Regions from separate parts of the Shewanella sp. AS16 genome, predicted to be linked through region 3. Evidence: predicted binding sites of a transcription regulator. Region 3 holds the regulator's gene; each other region holds the start of a gene.
What was found. Region 3 encodes LexA, which represses DNA repair genes until DNA is damaged. Its sites were predicted from a motif close to TACTGTATNNNNATACAGTA; they were not measured.

Region 1 (3,282 bases), 340 kb from region 3:
CCTTCACCGCTGGCGTGATGTTCATTGTCGCCCACGATACTGGCAATCTCAACGCCACTGTCGCGGGCAATGTCCGGTACTACGAAAACTCACGAAACGAGATGAGTACTTCGGCGCACCTCTTCGTGGACGATAAATCCATTATCAAGTGCATCCCGGCCCTCACCTCGCCGTCGGGAAAGGTCAGGCATGTGCTCTACCGACAATCAGCTATTCGGCTACGACGCCAACGATGCTGCCATTGATGTGGAATATTGCTACGGCGACAGGATCTAGCACTTGATGTTCGGCAGACTGCTCCATTTGGTTGTGTATTGAGGCGTCAACAAATCCCGTCGCATTGCCCACTTATGCTCAATGCCTTGTGCGGCTAGAAACATTGTATCGCTCCCATAACGTTGGTTAATGTGATCTAGGGCAAACATTAGTGCTGGTTTTGCTGTCGGAGGATTGAACAAATCTAGTTGGTGGTGGTGTGCGTTGGCTAAGTCGATTAAGCCAACACCTATCTTGTAATAGCGCACACTTTCACGAAATAACTGCGGCGCAACTTCACTCATGGCTTGGGTTAGCTCAACAGTACAGTTAGTAGGACAAGGGAAATGCACTATCGCGTTATAGCTCACAGGGCGTTCGTCATAAGGTGAGTTACTGGCAAAAAGTAGCATAGTCTTGCAACTTGAGCCTTGCTTACGTGCTTTGCTAGCAGTAATGCCGACATGTTTGCTCAAAGCCTGTAATAAAGACTGAAAGTCGGTGATTCGTTCCCCGACACTGCGCGTTGAGTAAATCTGTTTTTTATCTGCCCTTGCCTCGTCCCACACTTTACATACTTGCCCGTTAAGTTCACGTACCGTTCGTTCTATCTCGATACTAAATTGTTTTCTTGCCAACCCTGGCGGCATGGATGCGAGTTGAAAAGCGGTATGGATATTCAGTAACTCTAGCTTCTTGCTAATCCGCCGGCCAACCCCCCAAACGTCCCCAACAGACAGTTGCTGTAAGATAGCAATACGATCGCGCTCATTTTCGATAACGCATACACCTTTGTAGCCTGGTATCTTCTTAGCCGCATGATTGGCGATTTTAGCTAACGTCAGTGTTGCACCTATGCCCACGCATACAGGTAAGCGCGCCTCTTTCCATACTGCACGACGGATTAACTGTCCTTGAGTACGCAGACAACTGATTGCTGGGTAGCAATTCTTAAACGAGAGAAAGCTTTCATCGATAGAGTAAACGTGCTGTTCAGGTGCAAAGCGAGCGATTATATTCATCATTTTGGTTGAAAGGTCGGCATATAGCTCATAGTTCGAAGAACACGCAATAACACCACGTTCAGCACATAGCTCTTTAACTTGGAAGTAAGGCAAAAACTTTTGAATGCCGGCTGCTTTTGCTTGTCGATTTGCAGCAACAATACAACCGTCATTGTTACTGAGCACAATAAGGGGCTTACCACGCCAGTCAGGACGAAACACTTGTTCTGCACTGCAATAAAAGCTATTAGCATCAACTAGAGCAAACATCTAATGCTCACATAGCAATGGGCTCTGACGGTGGCAACGAATAGAACGGGTCACTACTCCTTCAATACTAAAGTCGTCATATTCGTGAATGATTACAGGCTGATATTGCTGGTTTGATGATAGTAACAAGCGGCGCTGAGTATCGATGATCTTGCAGACAAACTCGCCGTTAAAGTTAGCCACGATGACGTCACCATTTCGTGCTGTTTCATGGCGATCGACGACAATCACATCCCCATCAAAGATGCCGACATCCTGCATGGAGTCCCCTTGTGCCAAACCTATGAAGGTCGCACTCGGATGCTCAATCAACAATTCATCTAAGCTCAGCCCTAGCTGAGTGTATTCCGCAGCAGGACTTTCAAAACCAGTGATCCCTGCACGAGCTGGGATAGGGATGACTCTCATGGAAATGCGCCTCAAGTACTGTTTTTCTATACAGTATTATAGTGGCATTGTGGTGTCTGACAAGCCAACGAAAGCTCAGCCAGCACCAATGTGACTTAAATGGCTGTAGCAAATACAGATAAAGTTTCGAAGAGCTAGCGCTGATACACTAAAGTGATAAATAAAAGTGGATGGAATAGGACTGAGCTATGTGTGGTAGATTGTATGTACTAGCTGATATCTTAAGACCTCAAGTACAAGAAGAGTTAGGCCTTGAGTTTCCCCTTCAAACCAACCTAGATCTGCGGCCAACCGATAGCGTTGCCACTTTAGTGAGCCATGAAGGCAAGCTTCAGCAACTGCAAACACGCTGGGGGATCAAACCTTCCTGGGCAAACAAGCTGTTGATCAATGCCCAGGCTGAAACTGTCAGCAAAAAGCGTACCTTCGCTAATGCATTTGAACACAATCGCTGTCTGGTTCCGTGCTCAGGCTGGTTTGAATGGCGAGATGAAGGTGGACCGAAAAAGCAAAAATACTTGTTCAGCCAGCGCCAGCAACGCCCGCTCTATATGGCGGGTATTTTCTACCCGACACAAACTAATACGCCCGAGCTGGTAACGCTTACCACGAGTCCTAATGAGATATGTGCCGCCTACCACAGTCGCATGCCCTTGTTCATCAAACCTGAGCAGATACCCATTTGGTTCAACTCCAGCCCTGAAGAACTAGAGCCGCTGTTGCAATGCGTAGACAGCGGCTACGTTGCTGTAAAGGGGCCTTGTTGATAAGATAGTTTGTCCTCTCACCCTAGTAGTCTTACCAAGTAATGGTCAAAAAGCACTATCAAGCAAACTACAAAATTAATGAAACCTTCCGGCCACCAGAGGACAGATTGAAAAGACCTTATCCCTCTAACGATCACTTGACCAGGGGGAGCTAAAAGCAACATACAAACCCAGGAATGATTTGACCGGCATGACCTCGATAAAACACAAATGTTTCATGGCGTGCTCATCTGTCCAGAACTTGAACGCCCCTGGAGAGCCAATGCTTGTTTATATTCCGGCCAATTGGTGATGCGATGCTTGGATTTACCCATTTTGTATCGGTTCCTGTGTGCTATATCACAGGATATGATCGCATCAGGAGCAGAAGGTTCACCTATTTAGGCAACAACGCCCTTCGATTGCACAACTTTAGTTTGATAGGATTTTTTCAATTTCCTTCTCAAAAACTGCCGCTGCCTTTTGCATCGCGATGTCCAAGAACGGTGAACCAGCAGGCCAAGCTAATTTACAAGCCTTCTGATTTTGCAACAATTTGTCTTCTAATAATTTCAAAGCAACTGCCTTTTCCTGTTCTG
Region 2 (3,282 bases), on a different contig from region 3:
CAGATACTGACGGGCGATATGCAGGTATAACTGGCGCTCGGCCTGGGTCAAGGCGCTCAGGTTGGCGCGCTTTTCCGTGGGAATGATGGCGTGATGAGCCTCGACCTTCTTGTCATCCCATGCCTTGGACTTGAGCCCGGGGTCCGGTGCCATCATCCCCTCGAGCAGTTCGCCGGCACCGCCACCTATGGCCTCGAGCACCCGTGGCGCCAAGGCATGCTGCTCCAGCGGCAGGTGCCGGCTGTCGGATCTGGGATAGGTTATCAGCTTGTGGCGCTCATACAGGCTCTGACAGGTATCCAGTACCGTCTGGGCACTCATGCCGAAACGCTTGGCGGCATCTATCTGCAGCGCCGACAGGCTGTAGGGCAAGGGCGGCGGCTGGCGGCGTTTTTTCGTCTCCAACTCTGTCACCAAGGCCGGCTTGTCGGTGATCCGCTGCACCACATTCTGCGCCAAGCCAAGGGACAACACCCGCCCCTCTTCATCCATGTAAGGCAAGCAGGCCTCGCTCGGATGCCAACGGGCACTGAAGGTGGCGCCGGCTTCTGTGTGCAGATGTGCCAACACCTGATAGAAGGGCTTGGACTGAAAGGCGGCTATCTCCTCGTCGCGGCGCACCACCAGCCCCAGCAGCGGCGTCTGTACCCGGCCGACCGACAGCACCCCCTGGTAACCCACCTTCTTGCCCTGCAAGGTATAGGCCCGGGTCATATTCATGCCGTAGAGCCAATCGGCGCGGCTGCGGGCCAGGGCCGACGTCGACAGCGGAATGAACTCACGGTTGGATCTCTGTTGCCCCAGGGCGCGCTTGACCGCCTGGGGGTTGAGATCGCTGATCAACAGCCTCTTGGTCTTATGCAGCTTGTCGCCCGTGACCCCGAGATAGGCTATCACCTCGTCCACCAGCAACTGCCCCTCCCTGTCGGGATCGCCGGCGTTGACCAGGCCGGAAGCCTGCTTGACCAGTTTCTTCAGCACATTGAGCTGACTTCGGGTGTTGGCCTTGGCAGTCAACTGCCACTTGGCCGGCACTATCGGCAGATGCTCGAATCTCCAGGACTTGAACTCAGGATCATAGGCGGCGGGCTCGGCCTGCTCCAGCAAATGACCTATACACCAGGAGACGCAATCGCCGTTCGCCGCCTGAATGAAGCCCTCGCCCTTCTTGTGGGGCTTGGGTAAGGCATCGGCAATGGCACGGCCAAGACTGGGTTTTTCGGCAATATAGAGGATCATGGCAACAATGCACTGGATATAATTACAGTGCAATTTAGCCTAAAGCGGCCCGGGCTGCAACTCCGCTGTCAACGGCCGCGGCCGTTTTCAGCAGCCAGGTTTAGCGCCTGCGCCGCCAACAGGAGAGACAAAGGTTATTTTCTGACGCTGTTATAGACGAATAACACCAGCAGTGCCCCCAGGGTTGCCATCAGTATGCCACCCAGGGTGAGTCCGCCCATGCTACCCAAGCCGAGCAAGGCGCTGACCCAGCCGCCGACTATGGCGCCCACTATCCCAAGCAAGGTGGTCATGATGAATCCACCGCCATCCTTGCCCGGCATGATCCATTTGGCCAAAATGCCGGCGATGAGCCCTAACACTATCCAGGAGATGATACCCATATCTGCCTCCGAATCTACTGGTGCCGGGAATGACACCCGCGAGTCACCCTTAAAGTATTCGCCCTGAATCTCATTAGTCAAATGCCATTCACTCTGGCTTGTTGGCCCTGCCCGGGCCCCATGAACCCAGACTCAGTGAATCCGGGCCCCGTGAATCCAGGCTCAGTGAATCCGGGCTCAGTGAATTCAGGCCCCATGAACCCAGGCTCAGTGAATCCGGGCTCAGTGAATCCAGGCCCAGGGCAAGCCACATCTGCCCCAGCACCCAACAAAAAAGCCAGCTGCATAGGCAGCTGGCTTTAGGGCTAGGACGGGTTAACCCGAGGGGCCATCATGGGTGGCAGACGTTATGCAACTCCAGGTTGGTGCCTATGTCCTTGTTACGGTTCGCCTTGGCATCGTCGTTGCGCAGCTGGGTCAGGTGATCCAGGTAGGCCTGATCCACATCGTTGGTGATATAGTTACCGTCGAAGACAGAGGTTTCAAAGCGCTTGATGTCCGGATTTTCCATCCGCACGGCTTCGATCAGGTCGCTCAGGTCCTGGAAGATCATCCCGTCGGCGCCGATCAACTTGGCGATTTCATCCACATCGCGTCCATGGGCGATCAACTCGTTCGAGGTCGGCATATCTATGCCATAGACATTCGGGAAACGTATCTCAGGGGCCGCCGAGGCGAAATACACCTTCTTGGCGCCGGCTTCGCGGGCCATTTCGATGATCTGCTCCGAGGTGGTGCCCCGTACTATGGAGTCATCCACCAGCAACACGTTCTTGCCCTTAAACTCGGTATTGATGGCGTTGAGCTTACGGCGTACCGACTTCTTGCGTTCCTGTTGCCCAGGCATGATGAAGGTACGGCCTATGTAGCGGTTCTTGACGAACCCCTGACGGTAAGGCAGGTCCATGCAGCGGGCGATCTCCAGCGCGATATCGCAGGAAGTCTCGGGGATGGGGATCACTACGTCGATATCATGATCGTACCATTCCTTCTTGATCTTCTCGCCGAGCTTGGCGCCCATGTTGACGCGACTGGCATACACAGAAATGTTATCTATGCTGGAATCCGGACGGGCAAAGTAGACGAACTCGAAGATACAAGGTGCATAGCTGGGAGCCACGGCACACTGGCGGGTATAGAGCTCACCATCGAGCGACAGGTAAACCGCTTCACCCGGGGCCACGTCACGCATGACCTCGAAGCCGACGGCGTCCAATGCCACACTCTCGGAGGCGACCATGTATTCGGTGCCAGTCGCGGTCTCATGCTTGCCCAGCACCAGAGGACGGATACCGAAAGGATCGCGAAACGCCACCAGCCCCTGATTGATGATCATCGCCACCACGGCGTAGGCACCACGGGTCTGGGCATGCACCCGGGCAACGGCATCGAACACTTCATCGGCGCTCAACTGCTGGCTCGTGGTCTGTTGCAGTTCATCGGCCAACAGATTGAGCAGCACTTCAGAGTCTGAGGTGGTGTTCACATGGCGACGTTGTTGCACCAAACGGGCCGTCAATTCCAGGGTATTGGTCAGGTTGCCGTTATGCGCCAGAGAAATACCGAAAGGCGAGTTGACATAGAAAGGTTGAGCTTCCGAGGCACTGGAGCTGCCAGCGGTAGGATAACGCACATGGCCTATGCCGGCGTTCCCCTGCAG
Region 3 (3,282 bases):
CCTCGGCTTCGGCCGCCGCCGCATCGGCCGCGGCCCGCTGTGAACTGACCCAGGTATCGAACTCGGCCGCCGACACGGCCTGGACCACTATCGGCATGAAGCCATGTCCCTTGCCGCATAGCTCGGCGCATTGGCCGCGGTAAATGCCTTCCTTGTCGATCCGCGCCCAGGTTTCGTTGATGAACCCTGGGTTGGCGTCCTTCTTGATGGCGAAGGCCGGCAGCCACCAGGAGTGGATCACATCGTCTGAGGTCATCAGGAAACGTATTTTCCTGTGGGTCGGCAGCACCAGGGGTTTATCCACTTCGAGCAGATAGTTTTCCCCTTTGGCCTCGTTGCCCTCTATCTGGGACATGGGGGTGGCCAGGTTGCTGTAGAAGTCTATGTCCTGATCGAAGTAGCTGTAATGCCACTTCCATTGGGAACCTGTGATCTTGACCGTGAGTTCGGCGTCATGGGTGTCTTCCATGGCGACCAGTGTCTTGGTCGCTGGGATGGCCATGAGAATTAAGATGATGAAAGGCAGTATGGTCCAGGCTATCTCGACCTTGGTGCTTTCGTGGAAGTTGGCGGCAACTGCGCCCTTGGATTTCCTGTGGTTTATCATGGCATAAATCATTACACCGAAGACGACCACGCCGATGGCACAGCAGATATACAGAATGGTCATGTGCAAGTCATACACCTTGCCACTGATTTCTGTCACCCCCTGAGTCATGTTCAGGGGCATTTCTGCCGCCGCTAGATGAGGTGCGAATACCAGCACCAAGGCACAATACAACCATTGCTTCACAAGACTTCTCCTCTGCCAATTGCGAAACGCAACTACAAAGAAGAGTCACACAGTAAGTCTCAGCTCTATGTAAACTCTTCGGTTCCCAAAAAAGCGTTGATGACTTCAAAGTGCGTTGGCGGTTTTTACTCTTGGTCTATGTATCGTTACTGCCGGTATTAACCACGCTTGCACCTACGACTGAATATATCCATCCCTTAGGCCATGACTCAATCGTCTGGCTATGCCTGGCATGGAGCCAGGTGATAACGCTTGAATGCACGTTACCTTGTCCTACATTACTTGCTGTTCAGTTATTGATCAAGCTCGCTCTGCTTTCTAATTGACTGAAAAAATTGCTGAAAAAAAAAGCCTCATGGCGTGCGATGAGGCTTTGGAGATAGGCTGGCCCAGGATGGGGTCAATGTATGGGGCCGAATAATTGGTGTTGCTGGAACGCTTCGTGATTGTCAAACAAGGCTTCTCCCTGTAAGTGAACATTTACCTCTTCGAGGACTATGCCCATGGCTCTGGCACTCTTGGCGACCAGTTGCAGGCGGCGAATATCTCTGGCGTCGAGGGACTGGGTCCAGGAGATCACTGCGCTGGAGGTGCCGCTGGTGAGGGCTCTTTCCATCGCCCACAGCACTTCCACTTCATCCTTGGCATGCACCAGCAATACCCTGTCCATGCGCACCCCGGCCTTGGCCAGCAATTGCTTGTAGCCTATGGCATTGGGTGGGCTGATCAGCACTATCCAGCGGCCCTGCTGGCTCAGTTGTGCCAGTTGGGCACTGAGCTGTTGCAGCTCGGTGCGCCCCTGGGTCCGGGTCGGCATGGTGGTGATGTCTCTATGTTGGCTGTCCTGCACATGGCTGTCGAGATCCAGCCAGAGTCCAGGGTGGCGCGGCGCATTGCCCAGCAAATGTTTCATAGCCAGTCTCCATTACGTATTACGCCGACGGCGAGACCTTCTATGGTCAGGCTCTGGCAACTGAGATCCACCTTGATGGGGGAGTAGTCATCGTTTTCCGCGTGTAAATAAACCAGATTGCCTTTCTTCTCGAAGCGTTTAACAGTCACATCGTCTTCGACCCTGGCGACTATCACCTGGCCGTTGCGGGCCTGCTGCATCTTATGCACAGCGAGCAGATCGCCCTCGAGTATGCCGATATTCTTCATGCTGTCACCCCGGACCCTGAGCAGAAAGTCGGCGGCGGGATGAAACATGGCGGGATCGACCTGGTAGTACTGTTCCACATGTTCCTGGGCCAGAATCGGCTCACCGGCGGCGACCTGGCCTATCAGCGGCAAGCCGGCTTCCTGGGCCTCTTCTTCGTGGGGCAGGCGGATACCGCGGGAAGTGCCCGGCATGATTTCGATACAGCCTTTCTTCGCCAGGGCCTTGAGATGTTCCTCGGCGGCATTGGCGCTCTTGAATCCCAGACGGGTGGCAATCTCGGCCCGGGTAGGCGGCATGCCTGTGTCGGCGATGTTGCGTTTGATCAGCTCTAGAATTTCGGCTTGGCGTGGCGTCAAGGGTCTCATGGTCATTCCTGTTTTTCTATACAGTTACTGTTAGTATATACAGTATTATTTGCAGTGCAAGTATTAACCATTTTTTATGGGCTTAGCCGACTATTAGTGAATACTGGCCAGAGTCTGGTATTCTATCTGTCCGTTTGACGTGACTCATATTGCAAAAGAAGAATGCCAAAACAAGACTCTCTGTGGTTTAAATCCTTGCGTTGGATCCAGAAACAGCTGGTGCACACTATCGTTGTGCCACAGGATCCCTTCGCCGATCTCAATCTGGACCCGGGCAGACCGCTCGTCTATGTGATGAAGACTGAATCCGTCAGCGACATAGCGGCCCTGAATGACGTCACCGCCAAGTTGGGACTGCCGAGCCCCTATGAAGAGCTGGTGCTCGCCGATGGCCGGGTTCCCAGGGTGGTATGCCTGCAGGGGGGCAAGCCCATGTTTGGCCAGCGCCGCAATCATGAGGGTTTTCTCGAGAGTTTCAGGCTCCTGTTGGCCGCCCATAAACAGGATGCGACGCTGGACATCCAGCTGGTGCCTGTGAGCCTCTACTGGGGCCGGACCCCGGGCAAGGAAGATGACAGCATGCGGGCGGCTGTGCTGGAGCGGGAAAACCCCACCTGGCTGCGCAAGTGCCTGATGATCCTCTTCCTCGGGCGCCATAACTTCGTGCAATTCTCCAGTGCCGTATCCCTGAGGTATATGACGGACGAACACGGCACTGACATGGGCATAGCCCATAAGCTGGCGCGGGTCGCCAGGGTGCACTTCAGCCGCCAGCGCAAGGTGATGACGGGGCCACAGCTGCCCAATCGCCAGGCCTTGTTTCACGCCTTGCTGAAATCCGAGTCGCTGAAGAAGGCGATTCAGGAAGAGGCGGCCAACAAGAAGATCTCCGAGACCAAGGCCCGTGAGACAGCGATAGCCTACCTGGACGAGATCGCCGCCAACTATTCGGATAGCCTGGT

Region 1: LZP73_RS06245 (LexA family protein) is a predicted target of LexA. The motif match lies at 1,954-1,973, and genes of this name have one in related genera.
Region 2: LZP73_RS11675 (DNA topoisomerase III) is a predicted target of LexA. The motif match lies at 1,250-1,269, and genes of this name have one in related genera.

Annotation. Positions count from the first base shown of each region.
Region 1 covers NZ_JAKCLK010000002.1:322,257-325,538, forward strand. Annotated here, with positions in the region: gene LZP73_RS06240 (Y-family DNA polymerase) at 273-1,529, opposite strand; gene LZP73_RS06245 (LexA family protein) at 1,530-1,937, opposite strand; gene LZP73_RS06250 (SOS response-associated peptidase) at 2,126-2,704, shown strand; gene LZP73_RS06255 (hypothetical protein) at 3,116-3,282, opposite strand, start outside.
Region 2 covers NZ_JAKCLK010000003.1:691,726-695,007, reverse strand. Annotated here, with positions in the region: gene LZP73_RS11675 (DNA topoisomerase III) at 1-1,239, opposite strand, end outside; gene LZP73_RS11670 (GlsB/YeaQ/YmgE family stress response membrane protein) at 1,374-1,622, opposite strand; gene LZP73_RS21530 (hypothetical protein) at 1,704-1,925, shown strand; gene purF (amidophosphoribosyltransferase) at 1,954-3,282, opposite strand, start outside.
Region 3 covers NZ_JAKCLK010000002.1:660,199-663,480, reverse strand. Annotated here, with positions in the region: partial or broken gene coxB (cytochrome c oxidase subunit II) at 1-793, opposite strand, end outside; gene LZP73_RS07675 (cell division inhibitor SulA) at 1,194-1,706, opposite strand; gene lexA (transcriptional repressor LexA) at 1,703-2,320, opposite strand; gene plsB (glycerol-3-phosphate 1-O-acyltransferase PlsB) at 2,483-3,282, shown strand, end outside.